DNA from 4 places in the Pokkaliibacter sp. MBI-7 genome. Region 2 is predicted to be linked to each of the others. Evidence: predicted binding sites of a transcription regulator. Region 2 holds the regulator's gene; each other region holds the start of a gene.
The links. The regulator sigma-54, encoded in region 2, starts transcription at its own class of promoters, with help from an activator protein. The targets are predictions, from matches to a motif close to TGGCACNNNNNTTGCTNT.
Positions count from the first base shown of each region.

Region 1: the regulator sigma-54 is predicted to act here: its motif matches at 2,254-2,271, upstream of glnK (P-II family nitrogen regulator).
Region 3: the regulator sigma-54 is predicted to act here: its motif matches at 2,089-2,106, upstream of flgB (flagellar basal body rod protein FlgB).
Region 4: the regulator sigma-54 is predicted to act here: its motif matches at 2,177-2,194, upstream of QCD60_RS25270 (benzaldehyde dehydrogenase).

Region 1 covers NZ_JARVTG010000001.1:2,695,215-2,699,425, reverse strand. The annotation lists gene glnK (P-II family nitrogen regulator) at 1-235, opposite strand, end outside; gene QCD60_RS12050 (ammonium transporter) at 522-1,793, opposite strand; gene glnK (P-II family nitrogen regulator) at 1,855-2,193, opposite strand; gene QCD60_RS12040 (accessory factor UbiK family protein) at 2,541-2,846, shown strand; gene QCD60_RS12035 (YifB family Mg chelatase-like AAA ATPase) at 2,973-4,211, shown strand, end outside.
Region 2 covers NZ_JARVTG010000001.1:836,849-841,059, forward strand. The annotation lists gene lptC (LPS export ABC transporter periplasmic protein LptC) at 1-173, shown strand, start outside; gene lptA (lipopolysaccharide transport periplasmic protein LptA) at 157-663, shown strand; gene lptB (LPS export ABC transporter ATP-binding protein) at 660-1,385, shown strand; gene QCD60_RS03740 (RNA polymerase factor sigma-54) at 1,463-2,935, shown strand; gene raiA (ribosome-associated translation inhibitor RaiA) at 3,039-3,347, shown strand; gene ptsN (PTS IIA-like nitrogen regulatory protein PtsN) at 3,357-3,821, shown strand; gene rapZ (RNase adapter RapZ) at 3,818-4,211, shown strand, end outside.
Region 3 covers NZ_JARVTG010000001.1:405,598-409,808, reverse strand. The annotation lists gene flgM (flagellar biosynthesis anti-sigma factor FlgM) at 1-186, opposite strand, end outside; gene flgA (flagellar basal body P-ring formation chaperone FlgA) at 310-1,020, opposite strand; gene QCD60_RS02000 (protein-glutamate O-methyltransferase CheR) at 1,122-1,973, shown strand; gene flgB (flagellar basal body rod protein FlgB) at 2,143-2,547, shown strand; gene flgC (flagellar basal body rod protein FlgC) at 2,551-3,000, shown strand; gene QCD60_RS01985 (flagellar hook capping FlgD N-terminal domain-containing protein) at 3,017-3,679, shown strand; gene QCD60_RS01980 (flagellar hook protein FlgE) at 3,690-4,211, shown strand, end outside.
Region 4 covers NZ_JARVTG010000002.1:1,222,528-1,226,738, forward strand. The annotation lists gene QCD60_RS25265 (sigma-54-dependent Fis family transcriptional regulator) at 156-1,907, opposite strand; gene QCD60_RS25270 (benzaldehyde dehydrogenase) at 2,235-3,713, shown strand; gene QCD60_RS25275 (coniferyl-alcohol dehydrogenase) at 3,781-4,211, shown strand, end outside.

The sequences.
Region 1 (4,211 bases), 1.9 Mb from region 2:
TGGAGATGGCATCGATCACGCTGTCCAGCGCGGTGTCATCTACTGCCACTTCGACTTTTACCTTGGGCAGAAAATCAACCACGTATTCAGCACCGCGATACAGCTCGGTGTGGCCTTTCTGACGTCCAAAGCCTTTTACTTCCGTTACCGTGATACCTTGAATGCCAATGTCAGACAGTGCTTCACGCACGTCGTCCAGCTTGAAGGGTTTGATCACAGCAGTAACAAGTTTCATGACAGTCTCCCTTATACAGAACGGCTGAGCCGCAAGCAGTGGCGCCTAGTATACCCGAACAGGGCAGTGAGGCTATCCCGCTGCCGGCACCGTGCGCCATCAACAGGACCATGTCCTCACGTTGTGGGCACCTTCTCCGTGATGAAAGCAAGGGCCAAGCCAACCTGCTTGTTTATCCTTAATTCACCGCCACCGCTGTCTGCTCCCGCAGCGGTGAGGGTGACAAAAACGCCATCGGCTCCCGCAGGAGCCGATGGTTCAGCACAGTGTTACAGGAACACGGGGCTTATTTGCTGGTTTTGAACTCAGGGTAGGCTTCCATACCACACTCGTGGATGTCCACACCTTCGTACTCTTCCTCTTCGCTGACACGGATACCCATGACGGCTTTGAGGATTGCCCACACCACCAGGCTGGCAATGAAGCACCAGGCGAAGATACAGACCGCACCCAAAATCTGCGCACCGAAGGTGGCGTCACCGTTGGTCAGCGGCACCGCCAGCAGACCCCAGATACCGCACACGCCGTGAACAGAGATGGCACCGACAGGATCGTCGATTTTCAGTTTGTCCAGAGTGACGATGGAGAACACCACGATCACACCACCTACTGCACCGATCAGGGTGGCAGCGACAGCAGAAGGTGCCAGAGGCTCAGCAGTGATGGCCACCAGACCGGCCAGAGCACCGTTCAGCGCCATAGTCAGATCCGCTTTCTTGAACCACAGACGGGCTACGATCAGCGCGGCAATCACACCGCCTGCAGCGGCAGCATTAGTGTTCACAAAGACGTTGGCGACGGCATTGGCTTCACCCACATCAGATACTTTCAGCTCGGAGCCACCGTTGAAGCCGAACCAGCCCAGCCACAGGATCAGCGTACCCAGGGTCGCCAGCGGCAGGTTGGAACCGGGGATAGCGTTGACCTGACCATTGGCACCGTATTTACCTTTACGGGCACCCAGCAACAGCACACCGGCCAGCGCAGCAGACGCGCCCGCCAGATGCACGACGCCAGAACCTGCAAAATCCTGGAAGCCGGCTTCCTGCAGGAAACCACCGCCCCATTTCCAGTAGCCTTCCACGGGATAGATCACACCGGTCATCACTACCGCGAACGCCAGGAAAGCCCACAGTTTCATACGCTCAGCCACGGCACCAGAGACGATGGACATGGCGGTTGCGACGAAGACCACCTGAAAGAAGAAGTCCGCGCGCAGTGAGTAGTAAGGTGCATCGTCACCACCAGCCAGTACCGCTTCAGCGGTGTGCTCTTCGCCGATCAGGCTGCCGAAGCTGGGGATGAAACCGCCTGCATCGCTGGAGTACATCAGGTGATAGCCACACAGCAGGTACATGGTACAGGCGATGGCGTAGAGTACGACGTTCTTGGTCAGGATCTCGGTGGTGTTCTTGGCACGCACCAGACCGGCTTCCAGCATGGCGAAGCCCGCGGCCATCCACATGACCAGGGCGCCCATCACCAGAAAGTAAAACGTATCTAGGGCATACTTCAGCTGGGTTACATCACCCGCCGTTGTTTTTAAAAGCTCTTCCACAGGAAACTCCTCCTCAGGCAACTTGTCGGCCTGCGCACTTCACAGCAGTGCGCGGCAGCAATCACAGTGCTTCTTCACCAGTCTCGCCGGTGCGGATACGGATGACCTGTTCCAGGTCAGATACGAAAATCTTGCCGTCACCGATCTTGCCGGTATGGGCAGCCTTGGAAACCACATCGATCACCTGATCGACCAGGGTGTCAGCCACCGCGACTTCGATCTTGACCTTGGGCAGGAAGTCAACAACGTACTCCGCGCCACGATACAGCTCGGTGTGACCCTTCTGGCGACCGAAGCCTTTGACTTCCGTCACGGTGATCCCCTGAACGCCGATATCCGACAGAGCTTCGCGTACATCGTCCAACTTGAATGGCTTGATTACCGCCGTAACTAGTTTCATAGATGCTCCCTCTTAGAATTCGTGCACCCTGAGGTGCTGGCAGTGCCTTGGTTACCCCTCTAAGCAGACCCTGTGCCAGTTTTTAAAAACTCATTTAATTCATATAGTTACAGATATTTTGTGAACTTTCGGTAGCAAAAAAGGAAGGATTGAGCGCGCCACTTTGGTGCGCGCACCAAAATTGCTCATTTTCTGTGCACCGCTAATCGTAACGATGCACCAGCGTGGCTCACCCTCACCGCCAGCGGCGCCTGCCTGTATCGGCAGGCCGTGTGCAGCAGACTTCAAATCGACAAGTCGTTGGGGGTATAGTGAAGCCCAATCGCCAACTCAGGGGACAACCCGCAATGATCAACTCCAAACTCTTTGAAAATCTGCAGCAGCAGCTCAGTCAGGGCCTGTCCAGCCTGCCGCTGCCTCATGAAGAAATTCAGAAGATGGTGCGTCAGACCCTGCAGAGCACCTTTGCCAAACTGGATCTGGTAACCCGCGAAGAATTCGATGTGCAGGTAGAAGTGCTGCAGCGTACCCGCGCCCGTCTGGAGGCGCTGGAAGTGCGTCTGGCCGCGCTGGAGCAGGGCAACAGCGGCAGCACCGAAGAAGACAACGAAGGTGAAGGCTTTGTGAAGGTCAATCCACAGGCCGACGAATAACCCTTCCTGCAGCGCAGAGCGCCCCGGCCTCTGCGCTGTCTGCTGAAACGCCACTACACCGCCTGCCGCCTATCGGTTCAGGCACCTGCCGCAGGATTGCTGGCAGCCCATAACAAGGACGTATCTATGACACTTGCTGTCGTCAACAGCCGGGCGCTGCTCGGTGTCGATGCCCCCTCCGTCACTGTCGAAGTGCACATCTCTGCAGGTTTACCTGCGCTGAATATGGTGGGTTTGCCCGAAGCTGCCGTACGCGAAAGCAAGGAGCGGGTACGCAGTGCCATCCAGACCAGTCAGCTGGAGTTCCCTCTGGGGCGCATCACCGTCAATCTGGCCCCGGCGGACCTGCCCAAAACCGGCGGACGCTACGATCTGGCCATCGCATTGGGGATTCTCGCCGCTTCCGGTCAGATCCCGCTGGAGCCGTTAAAGCATCTGGAATGTATCGGCGAACTGGCACTGGATGGTCGCATCCGCCCGGTTCCCGGCGCGCTGGTGGCCGCGCGCGCCAGCCGCGATGCACGCCGCTGTCTGGTACTGCCGGCGGACAATGCGCCCCGTGCGGCACTGGTGCAACAGGCGCAATTACTGCCGGTCACCGATCTGCTGGGGCTCTGTGCCCATCTGAAAGGACTGACCCCGCTGCCGTTCTACGAGGGCTGCATCAGTGCCAGCGCCATGCCGGACTATCCCGATATTCTGGATGTCAAAGGTCAGCAACAGGCCAAGCGGGCACTGCAGGTGGTCGCTTCGGGCGGCCATAACGCTCTGCTGTTCGGTCCGCCCGGCACCGGCAAGACCCTGCTGGCCAGCCGCCTTCCCGGCTTGCTGCCGGTACTGGATGAAGAGGAAGCACTGGAAGTCGCAGCAGTGGAATCACTGCTGGCAGGTTATCTGGAAGAAGGGGGCTGGCCACAACGCCCCTTCCGCGCGCCACACCACAGTGCCTCGGCCGCTGCGCTGGTAGGAGGAGGCAGTGATCCCCGACCCGGCGATATTTCACTGGCCCATCAGGGCGTGCTGTTTCTCGATGAACTGCCGGAATTTGATCGCAAGGTACTGGAGGTCATGCGGGAGCCGCTGGAGTCTGGCCATATCACCCTGTCCCGTGCCCGCGCCAAGGTGACCTTTCCCGCCCGTTTCCAGCTGATTGCGGCGATGAATCCCTGCCCTTGTGGCTATCACGGCGACAGCAGCGGCCGCTGCCAGTGTTCTGCCGAGCAGATCCGCCGTTATCGCAGTCGCCTGTCCGGCCCGCTGCTGGATCGCATTGACCTGCATCTGCGGGTACAGACCCCTGACTGGCAAACCCTGCGTCAGGCCGAACGCAGCGGCCCGAACAGCGCCCAGATCCGTCAGCAGGTG
Region 2 (4,211 bases):
CAACAGAATGGCTGCGCATTGATTCACACCTTGAGCAAGCGTCAACAGATAGACCGGTGGTCATTACAGCCCCGGATGGCATTGCAGAGGCTACAGGCATGACTGCCGACTGGGCCAGCAACCGAGTAACCCTTCTCTCTCAGGTAAGAGCCACCTATGAAACAGCTCGTTAGACTCGCATTCGGCGCAGCCATACTCTTTCCGACTCTGGCCATGGCACTCCCTGAAGACCGGGAAAAACCTGTACACATCGTCTCTGATCAGGCGGTATTGGACGATGCCAAAGGTACCGTCACCTACACAGGGAACGTCAAGCTGACTCAGGGAACCCTGGAAATCAATGCAGACAAGGTCGTGCTGTATGTCGTCAACAACGAGCTGACCAAGGCCTTTGCATACGGCAAACCTGCGCACTACCAGCAATTACCCAGCCCGGATCAGCCCCTGACCCATGCCTACGGCCTGACTCTGGAATATGACCTGACCGCAGAGACAGTGACTGCCATTGAACAGGCAAAGCTGACTCAGAATCAGGACACTTTTACCGGCGAACGTATCACTTACGACATTACCAAACGCACGGTAAATGCATTCAGTGCTCAGGGCAGCAGTGGCAAGCGTGTTGAGATGATCCTGCAACCAAAGAAAAAAGCGACCCCATGAGCACATTACATGCACAACACCTGGCCAAAGCCTACAAGAAACGTCAGGTGGTCAAGGATGTATCCGTGAAGGTCAGTCGCGGCGAAATTGTTGGGTTACTTGGCCCAAATGGCGCGGGCAAAACCACCTGTTTTTATATGATTGTTGGCCTCGTTGCTTCAGACAAAGGCCGTATCCTGCTGGATGAGCAGGATCTCACCACTCTTCCTGTTCACGGCCGTGCACGAGCGGGAATTGGCTATCTACCGCAAGAAGCATCGATTTTCCGCAAGCTCAGCGTGAAGGACAACATCCTGGCGATCCTCGAAACCCGAGCAGAGCTGAGCAAGGCAAGTCGTCTGGAGCTTATGGAATCCTTGCTAAAAGAGTTCCACATTACGCACATTCGCGATAGTCTGGGCATGAGTTTGTCTGGCGGCGAGCGACGTCGGGTGGAAATTGCCAGGGCATTAGCCATGGAACCTGACTTCATTTTGCTGGATGAACCTTTTGCAGGTGTTGACCCGATATCCGTCAGTGACATTCAACAGATCATTCGTCATTTGAAGTCACGGGGCATTGGAGTGCTGATCACCGACCATAACGTCAGGGAAACCCTGTCGATTTGTGATCATGCCTATATTGTTAGCGATGGGACCATTCTCGCAGAGGGAGATGCCGATGCTATTCTTCAACATGAACAAGTACGGCAGGTCTATCTGGGCGAAAACTTCCGCTTTTGAGCAGCCCGGCATGGCGGCAATAACACGCCATTTTCAAGCCTGATCCGATGAGTCAAGAAGTATCTTCGTAGCCAAATATGAAACCCTCATTACAGCTGAAAATCGGTCAGCAGCTGACCATGACCCCGCAGTTGCAACAGGCTATTCGTCTGCTGCAGCTTTCCACTCTCGACCTGCAGCAAGAAATCCAGGATGCGCTGGACGGTAATCCGCTGCTTGAGGTCGAAGAAGAATTCGAACCTGCTGTTGCTGAAGAGCGTTACGAAACGGCTCTGAAAAACGAAAGTGCCAGCAGCAATAATGACAGCGAGCAGGAGACTGACAGCCAGTGGTCAGAAGATATTCCTGAAGAGCTGGCTGTCGATAGCAACTGGGAAGACACCTACTCCACACTGCCCAGTTCTTCATACGATAGCGAAGATGGTTACGACTTTGAATCACGAGCCACTGCAGGTGAAAGCCTGCAGGCTCATCTAGAATGGCAGCTCAATCTGACCCCGATGAGCGAACGTGATCAGTTGATTGCTTATACCCTGATCGACAGCATCAACACCGAAGGCTATCTGACCAGCTCTTTGGAAGAGTTGATGGAAAGCCTCAACGAAAACGATGACGAAGACCCTGTAGAAGAAGATGAGCTACTGATGGTTTTACACCATCTGCAGCAATTTGATCCTCCCGGGGTTGCTGCTCGCGACCTAGCTGAATGTCTGACTATCCAGTTGCGACAGCTACCTGTCGAGACACAGTGGCGACAACAGGCTCTGGACATCATTGCGCAGCACCTGAATCTGCTTGGCACCCGAGACTATGCAACCCTGATGCGTCGCACCCGTCTGAGCGAAGAAGAGCTGGCCGCCGTCATTCATTTGATACAGACCCTTAATCCTCGCCCTGGCGCCAGCATTACCTCTGGCGATTCGGAATATGTGATCCCCGATGTGGTTGTCAGCAAGAAAGAAGGTCAATGGCTCATTGAACTGAATCAGGATGCCATGCCCAGGTTGCGTATCAACAATAGCTACGCCAGTCTGATCAAGCGCGCAGACTCAAGTAGCGACAACACCTATCTGAAGAATCAGCTGCAAGAAGCACGCTGGTTTATCAAAAGCCTGCAAAGTCGCAACGACACCCTGCTCAAAGTAGCCACCAAGATTGTTGAATTTCAACTCGACTTCTTTGAAGAGGGCGAAGAAGCAATGCGCCCGATGGTCCTGGCAGACATTGCTCAGGCAGTGGAGATGCACGAGTCCACTATTTCTCGTGTCACAACCCAGAAGTTCATGCACACTCCACGTGGGGTGTTTGAACTGAAGTACTTCTTCTCCAGCCACGTCGGTACATCCGACGGTGGGGAAGCCTCCTCGACAGCAATTCGCGCCATAATCAAAAAGCTGATTGCCGAGGAGCCTCCGAAAAAGCCATTGAGTGATGCCAAGCTGGCTACCCTTCTGGAAGATCAGGGTATCAATGTGGCTCGTCGTACTGTGGCTAAATATCGCGAAGCTATGGGTATTGCCCCATCGAATGAGCGTAAACGTTTGGTTTAAAAGCTAAATTTTTTGACGCAAAAAAAATTTGACGAAGCCTGCAAGCATACGGCTATATTGAGATGCAACCAGCAAACATTCACCGGCAACTCAGGAGAGTGCTATGCAAATAAATATCACAGGCCATCAGCTGGAACTCACCCCTGCTCTCACTGATTACGTTCACAGCAAGCTACAAAAGCTGGAACGTCACTTTGACAACATCACCAACGTTCAAGTCACTCTAAGCGTGGAAAAAACCCGCCAGATCGCCGAAGCCAATGTTCATCTGGCAGGTGGCGAGCTGTTTGCCACCCATGAAAATGGTGATATGTATGCTGCAATTGACGGCCTGGTAGACAAACTGGATCGCCAGCTACTGAAGCATAAAGAAAAGCAAAAAGAACGCAGTCACGGCGTTACGGTACGTTAATCCTCACCTATGCAACTAAACCAACTTTTAACCCAGGCATGCACCATTGAAGGTGCAGCCTGGAGTAGCAAGAAGCGCGTACTGGAACAGGCCAGTGAACTACTGGCCAGCCAGTTCGACCATCTGGATGTTGACGCTATCTACAACGGCCTTCTGAGTAGAGAGCGACTAGGCAGTACAGGCCTGGGTGGCGGGATTGCGATCCCTCACTGCCGCTTACAGGACTGCGACAAGGTCACTGGCGCATTGATACATCTCAAAGACCCTGTCGACTTCGATGCTCGTGATAATCAGCCTGTCGATCTGATTTTCGTCCTGCTTGCTCCCGAAGAAGCTCATGACTCTCATCTGCAGGCATTAGCACGCGTTGCCGGGTTGTTGCAGGATGAAAGCAACCTGCAGCGCCTACGCCGAGCTGGCAGTGCAGAGGCCTTATATCAGACAGCACTGGATATAGCTGCTCAGACATCATGAAACTTTTTATCATCAGTGGTCGGTCAGGATCAGGAAAAAGTACAGCACTCAACGCGCTGGAGGATCTTGGCTACTACTGCATTGATAACCTGCCCGTCGACCTGCTGAAAGCACTGGTCGAGCAGGCTCAGAAGTCTCCCAGCCCTGAGCGTCAGAATATGGCTGTCAGCATTGACGCTCGCAACCTTCCCGGTGGTCTGGGCGATCTTCCAGTGCTATTGCAAGACATCCGCAACATGGGTGTCCACTGTGAAGTGATTTATCTGGATGCTGATGAAAGCATCCTCCTTCAGCGCTTCAGCGCCACCCGCCGTCGTCATCCGCTGACCAATGGACGCATCAGCCTCCAGGAAGCCATTCAGGAAGAGCGAAGACTGCTTCGCCCTATTT
Region 3 (4,211 bases), 430 kb from region 2:
AGGTAACTGTCGAACCTGGTCCTCGATGCTCTGCATGGACTTGGCTTCTGAACTGAGCTCAACCTTGTCGCTACTACTTTTCCCTTCGTTATCAACGTCTGCAGACTTCTGCTGAGTAGAAGACTGAGACTTGATTCTCGATGTAGAAGCTTGGTTGACACCCAGACCATTGATGTCTATCGACATGATGATCTCCTTAAAAAACTAGCATTTACGAATCTGTTATCGACAACGCTATAGAGAACTTTAGAAAAATATTCACGATTTTTGCCCAATCAGTATACCTGATGTCGTAAGGGCAGTAACCCGTCAGTATCCGATGCCGACGGCTTGGGGGCCAATTACATTAGCTTGAATTTTACGCTGTGAGGCATTGTTGAGGACGGTGATACTGTCCCCTTCTTGTCCATCACTCAATGCTGTGCCCTGAGTAGTGATTTCGGCTGCGCCAGCTTTGGCGTGAATGGTCACGATATCCCCTTTCTTTACTAGCAAAGGAGGTACCAACATTTCCGGACTTAATACCGCATTGGCACTTAGGTGGCGCTTTCCCGCCATGCCGAGTACGTCATCAACTTTTTGATAGTACTGTCTTCTTAGGCTGGAAACATCGCGTTCCTCCAGCCGTACATCGTCTTTGGTGACTGGCTGTCCCCTGCTGAGATTGCGGCTGAGGATAACGATATCCTGATATAGCTTTATGGTGGCTGGTACGTAGATGGCCCAGGGAGTTGGTCCAGGGCAGCTTACCTTGACATGGACCCGTCCAATCCAGTCATCAGCATTTGATTCCACTTTCAGTGGTTTGTTGCAGTCAGAGAAAGCCAGGCGCGGATCTATCGTGTCGACAGAGACCTCAATACGCCCCGTTACCAGAGTATTTTGTCTCGTCATCTGCTCACCAATAAAAATCATGACGGCGTTTGATATCTTGTCAGCGCGTACGGCAGCATTGGCTAATGAAGAAAACACCATTGCTACTAAAATCAGAATGTGCACCAGTAGTTGAGAAAATTGCATGTAACTTCCACTTAGGTGTTTATAATTACTGAAATTCTCGCAGATCGTATTCAGGCCAGCAATTTAGGTGCTGTGTCTAAGATCCATCAAGAGGTTGTGGCATGAACCAGAACTCCTATCAAGCACCAGATATGTCGTCGCAGGATTTTGCGGCATTCAAAGACTATCTGGAGAAGGCATGTGGGATCCTGCTCGGAGAGAATAAGCAATACCTGGTCAAAAGCCGCTTGAGTAAATTGATGGCAGAACATCGCTTTGCCAGCTTGGGTGAGTTGTTGAAGCGCTTACAGAGCAGTGCATTTTCAGGGTTGCGACAGGAAGTCATTAATGCAATGACCACCAATGAAACGTTGTGGTTCAGAGATATTCATCCTTACACCATTATTCAGGAAAGAATTCTGCCTGAGTTGGATGAGAAAGGCAGAGGACAGACGTTGAAAATATGGTCTGCTGCCTGTTCTACAGGGCAAGAGCCTTATTCTCTGAGCATGTTGGTTGATGAGACAAAGCAAAAGCGTCTCGGTAGCTTGCGCGGTGATGTTCGTATCACTGCGACAGATATTTCTACAGCGGTCTTGGAGCAGGCCAAAGCTGGAAAGTATGAGTCTCTTGCGCTTGGGCGGGGTTTGTCACCTGAGCGTTTGAAACGGTTCTTCAACCAGTGTACCGACGGCTCATGGGAAGTTAAGCGGGAGATCAAGCAGCGCGTTGATTTTAAAACACTCAACCTGAAAGACAGTTATTCGATGTTGGGTCGTTTTGATCTGGTGTTATGCCGAAACGTACTGATCTACTTCTCTCCAGAACTAAAACAGGACATTCTGCGCCGTATACATAAAACGTTACAGCCAGGTGGTTATCTCATGGTGGGCGCGTCTGAGGCTGTGACTGGCCTGAATGACATTTATGAAATGGTGCAGTGTAATCCGGGGATTATCTATCGAGCTAAGTAATCTGTTGCTCAAATAATCCGAAGAGTATTCCCTGAAATACGTCTTCCCTTTCCTTCAGAAAAGCAGCGCGCTGGTAGTTCAGTGGCTGCTTTTTTACATTTAACTTTCCTTCTTTTGGCACATAGTTTGCTGTTTTCAAATCAGTAATGATTGTTGAGAGGTGCAGGTTATGGCTATCGGTTTTGACCAGGCTCTGGGGATTCACGCTGACGCGCTGCTGTATCGCGCCAAGCGAGCCGAAGTATTGGCCAATAATCTCGCCAACGCTGACACTCCAAACTTTAAAGCCCGAGATCTGGATTTCTCGGCATTTCTGGATCGTGCTAACGAAGCGGCAAGTTCTGTCACACTGCGGCAAACCAATGCCATGCACTTTGCCGGTGAGGCAGGATCGATGATGGATGATCAGCTTCTTTATCGTGTGCCAGTGCAGCCTGCAGTCGATGGCAATACGGTTGATCCCGAGGTGGAAAAATCTAACTTTATGGAGAACGCCATGGATTACCAGGCAAGTTTCATGTTTCTGAATAAGAAATTTGTCGGCCTCAGTAATGCCATTAAGGGAGGTCAATAATCCATGTCGCTGAATAATATTTTCTCGATTGCAGGCTCAGGAATGAGCGCTCAGTCGGTTCGTCTGAATACAACTGCAAGTAACATTGCCAATGCTGACAGCGTCAGCAGTAGTGTTGATCAGACATATCGGGCGCGTGAACCCGTGTTTGCTGTTGCATTGAATCAGTCCCTTGAAAATCAGGGATTTGATTATGACAACATGCCGGCCAGTGAAGCGGGCGAGGGTGTAAAGGTGTTGGGTATTGTCGAAAGTGAGGCACCGTTACGTCAGGTCTACAACCCCAATAGTCCTATGGCCAACGAAGATGGCTATGTTTTTTATCCCAACGTCAATGTAGTGGAGGAAATGGCCAACATGATGTCCGCTTCCCGGTCATTTCAGGCCAATGTTGAAATAATGAACACCGCTAAAACAATGATGCAACGCGTATTGACGCTGGGTCAGAGCTAAGGTCGAGGAATAGATTATGAGTAGCAGTGGCGTTAGCGGCCTTGGCAATAGCTTGAGTACAACATCAAGCACCAGCACTAGTAGTAGCTCTGACACGTCGCTTGATTCGGATATGTTCATGCAGCTGATGATTGCTCAGCTGAAGAACCAGGACCCAACCAGTCCGACGGATACGTCAGAATACATGTCACAGCTTGCATCGCTGTCTACGGTGGAGCAGCTGACTAACCTTAATGACTCGGTATCGGAGCTGCAGACATCGCTGCAGTCTAATCTTGCGCTGCAGGCATCTTCGATGGTCGGTCGAACGGCCTACGTGGAGAGCGACTCTGCTGATCTGGATACTGCAGGCGGTACGGTGCAGGGTATGCTGGATTTGGATAGCTCGGCCTCCGATGTCTCGGTGGGCGTCTATAATTCTTCTGGGGTGCAGGTGGATACCATTGACCTTGGCAACCTGTCTTCCGGCGAAAATGCGTTTACCTGGTCACCTGATACGAGTATTGCAGGTGGGACTTACTACTTCGTAGCTCAGGGTACGGTTGGCTCGACAAGCACCAGCCTGACTACGTACATGGGGCAAAATGTTGATTCAGTCAGCATCAGTGATGGTTCCATGACACTTAACCTTGGCAATGGCGATACCGCCTCCATGTCTGATATCAAGCGGATCTCTTAAGGAGAATTCTATGTCTTTCTCGACTGCTATCACTGGTCTTAAGGCCGCCTCAACAGACCTGGATGTCCGCGGCAACAACATTGCAAACGCCAGCACTACTGGTTTCAAATCGTCCCGCGCTGAATTTGGTGATATTTACGCATCCAATATCGCCGGTGGTGGTTCAACCAACGTAACCGGGAACGGTGTTCGCGTAGAAGATATCCAGCAGAACTTTGCTTCAGGCACCATCGAGTCAACAGGCAATAACCTGGATCTGGCAATTGATGGAGAAGGTTTTTTCCGCCTTGAGGACAGCACGGGTAATGTGACTTATACCCGCTCCGGTGCTTTTGAGCTGGTCCCTGAATCAGGAACCTCCAACACCGCAAGTGTGAACAGTGTGCTGCGCTCTAACAGTGGTTCTGCTGTACAGGGGCGTATGTACAACGATGATGGCGTATTGGTGGGAAGTGAGCAGGACATTACGATCTCTGCTGCTGATAAAACCAGTGCTCCATCAGCTACGTCCAGCGTAGCGTTGAGTGTGCAA
Region 4 (4,211 bases), on a different contig from region 2:
TTCCTGTTGTTGTTTTTGAGAAGGAAACGACGGTGCATAGTCAGGTTGAGCCCTGTGCCTCAGTGCTTTTCACCATCACACAATATCAATCTACCTGACATATTTTTGATACTAGCGCCAATTTTCTTCTTTCCGCAACAGACAAATATGCACACTTAACTTTTCTTCAGACGATACGCCAGCTGCGCCCGACTCAAGCCGAGCTGCCTTGCGGCGGCAGCCAGATTGCCATCAGCCTGCGTTACCGCCTCCTGCAACAGGCGCTGCTCCAGCTGCTCCATGGACAATTCATCACCCGCCAGCTGCTGCAACTGCTCCCACAGCGACGCTGCCGAAGTCTGTGGTTTATTGCTCAGCGCTCCCTGCCGGTTGACAGAAAAAATCATGCTCTGAGGAATTTTCTCGTTGCGAAACAGATGGGGAATATCCACTAACCCGCCTTCGTCGGCGGCAATAACGCCACGCTCGATAAGATTTTGCAGCTCGCGAATATTGCCGGGGAAATCATAGTTGAGCAGCGCCTGGGTGGCCTTTTGCGTCATCCCGCGCAACTGGCGGCCATGCAGCTGGCAGTAATGCTGGAAGAAATGGCTGACTAGCAGCGGAATATCATCACGCCGCTCACGCAGCGGCGGTAATGGAATGGGAAAGACATTGAGGCGATAGAACAGGTCTTCACGGAACTCACCGCGTTTGACGGCATCACGCAAGTCTTCGTTAGTGGCCGCAACCACCCGCACATCGACCTTGATGGCACGGCTGCCGCCGATACGCTCCACTTCTCGCTCCTGCAGCGCACGCAGCAACTTGCTCTGTCCGGCGGCACTCAGCGTGCCGATCTCATCGAGAAACAACGTACCTCCATGAGCACGCTCAAAGCGCCCGGCACGGCTGTGAGTGGCACCGGTAAAAGCCCCCCGCTCAACACCAAACAGCTCCGACTCCAGCAGATTCTCCGGGATGGCCGCACAGTTGAAGGCGACAAAAGGCTGCTGGCTGCGAGGGCTGAGGCGATGGAGCATGGTGGCAAACAGCTCCTTACCCACCCCGGACTCCCCCGTCAGCAATACCGTCGCCTGCGTTCCCGCGACCTTCTGCAACGCATGACTGGCGGCAGTGAACGCGGCCGAGGCGCCAATCATTTTCACACTGTTGTCAGCCTCTGCGGTTGTCGCCACCACGGTGGATTGCTCTGCAGATATCACTGCGGGACTGGCATACCCCTGCGGATTGAGATAGCGCAAATCCTCCTCGGCATCGGGCCACAGCTCCGCGGTTTTACCTAGTACGCGGCACTGACGGCTGCCCATGGATCGACACTCCACCTCACGAAACAGTACCAGTCGCCCCACCAGACCACTGACATAGCCAATGGCATACCCCAGCTCCAGCCAGCAGGCCGGATCGGTGCCGATACCATAGGCGGCGATATGTTCATCGTCCTCACTGCTGTGATGCCAGATAAATTCCCCCTCATAACGTCCCTGCTCGGTATCAAACTCAAAGTGCACCGGTTCAACCTTCACCACCCCTTCCAGCCCGTGCAGCTGCGTACCGGCCCCGAAGATGGAGGCCGGATCAGCGTCCGGCCAGCGCTGCCGCACCAGCTGAGCATCACGCGTACCCGACACATAGCCGGTGCGGGTCAGCAGCCCCCGGGCAGCCTCGATACCCAGCGTATCGATCAGCTCCCGGCGCAAGGTGCCGAGCGAAGAAGCATGAATCAGCAGCATGCGCTGGTCGTTGAGCCAGATACGTCCGTCACCGGGCGAAAAGCACAGGCACTCGGTCAGCTCTTCCAGTGTGGGCGAATGCTGATAGTCCAGCTGGCTGGAGTTGCCACGCAGCAGAACCCCTGCATCGAGACGAGACAGGTCGGCAAGTGAAATACGGCCAGGGTTCGTCATTGTTGTTATTCCCCGAAAAAGACAGTGACTGACGCCGGCAGGCATTGGCTCGCCGACTTCTTCCTGAGTGGAGGGTGCCTCCTGGCAGGTTGCGCAAATCATCAATTTTTTATCAGTTTACTTGATACTCTTTACCAAATGAGAAATCCAGCGCTTTACATTGGGCGCTGCAGTGGATGCATTCCAGACCACAGATCTAACTAATATCTTTATAAAATTCAGACAGTTATTAATGTCTCATCAGGCTTTTCAGGGTCTGATCGACGATTGGGCACAGCGTTTGCGATAGCTGCCAGACAAGCTCAATTGCTGAATGGAGACCCAATAATGACAACAAGTACATCCTCCACTGCCGTGCTCGACCATCATCTCTGGCATGGCAAGCTGTTCAACGGAGACTGGATTAACGCCAGCGGCGGCCTGAACCCGGTGCAGGAACCTGCAACGCAGGAGACGTTGACCATCACCGGGATGGCCACCGCCGAAGACGTGCTGACAGCTGCCACCAGTGCCAAACTCGCACAACAGCAGTGGGTGAAGATGCCTCCCCGAGAGCGTGCGGCCATCTTCCTGCGGGCCGCCGACTATCTGCAACAGCATTTCGATGAGCTGAGCCTGTTTATCGCCCGTGAAACCGGCGGCATCATCCCCAAGGGCCAGCATGAAGTACGCGAAGCCATTACCCTGCTGCAGCTGTCCTCCGCCATGCTGCTGCAACCCAACGGCCTGACGCTGCCCAGTATCCCGGGTCGGCTGTCCTACGCCCAGCGCGTTCCTCACGGTGTGGTCGGTGTTATTTCGCCGTTCAACTTCCCGCTGATTCTGTCACTGCGCTCCATCGCGCCTGCACTGGCTACCGGCAATGCGGTGGTGAGTAAACCTGACCCGCAAACACCGCTGAGCGGCGGGCTGATTATGGCACTGGCCTTTGCCCATGCGGGCCTGCCCAAGGGCTTGTATCAGGTCCTGCCCGGCGGTGTCGAAGCGGGTGAAGCCCTGTGCAATGCCCCTGAAATCGGCATGGTAGCCTTTACCGGTTCAACCGCAGCAGGCCGTAAAGTCGGAGAAGCCTGTGGCCGCAATCTGAAAAAAGTCGCGCTGGAGCTGGGGGGAAAAAGCTCGCTGATCATCCTTGATGATGCCGACCTCGACCTCGCCGCCAGCAATGTGGCCTGGGGCGCTTATATGCATCAGGGCCAGATCTGCATGGCCTCCGGTCGCATCCTGGTGCAGGAAAACGTGGCTCCGGCGCTGATCGCCAGGATCGTGGAAAAAGCCGTCCACCTGCCCGTCGGCGACCCAACCACCGGGCAGGTGGCGCTGGGGCCTCTGATCAACCATCGTCAGCTGCAACGGGTGCACAGCATCGTGCAGGATTCGATCGCCGCCGGTGCCCGGCTGGAAGCAGGCGGCAACTACGACGGGCTGTTCTACTCTCCCACCGTGCTGTCCAACGTGACGCCCGGCATGCGCTGTTTTGATGAGGAAATCTTCGGCCCGGTCGCCACTATAGTCACCTTCCAGAGTGACGAAGAGGCCGTGATGCTGGCCAACGACACCGAATACGGTCTGGCCGGGGCGGTGATCTCTGCCGATATCAATCGCGCCCTTACCCTCGGCCAGCAACTGCATACCGGGCTGCTGCATATCAATGATCAGACAGTCAATGACGAATGTATCAATCCGTTCGGCGGCTGCGGCAACTCAGGCAACGGCGGCGGTGTAGGCGGCCCGACCGACTGGGACAACTACACCCACTGGCAGTGGGTAACCATCAAGGGTGAGCCGACCCGCTACCCCTTCTGAGCACCTGTTCACCATCGGCTGCATCACGGCGCCTCCGCCCTGCACCGACGTTTTCCCACGACTGTCCATGAACAATAAAGAGAACAACATCATGAACCTGCACAACAAAACCCTCGTCATCACCGGTGTCGCCTCTGGTATCGGTGCCGAAGTCGCCCGGCTGGCCCGTTTTCAGGGTGCGCGGGTCATTGGTCTGGATCGCAATGCCCCGGCCATGACACTGGATGATTTTATTCAGGTCGATCTGAGCAGCACTGCACAGATCGACGCTTTGGTCGATGCACTGCCCGCCAGCATTGATGGCCTGTGCAATATCGCCGGTGTGCCGGGCACCGCGCCTGCGGATCTGGTCGGTAAGGTCAACTATCTGGGCCTGCGCCATCTGTGTCAGGCACTGCTGCCCCGCTTCACACCGGCTGCGGCGATTGTCAACATCGCTTCGATACTGGGGGCGGAATGGCCCGCCCGGCTGGAGCAGCACAAAGCGCTGGCGGCCAC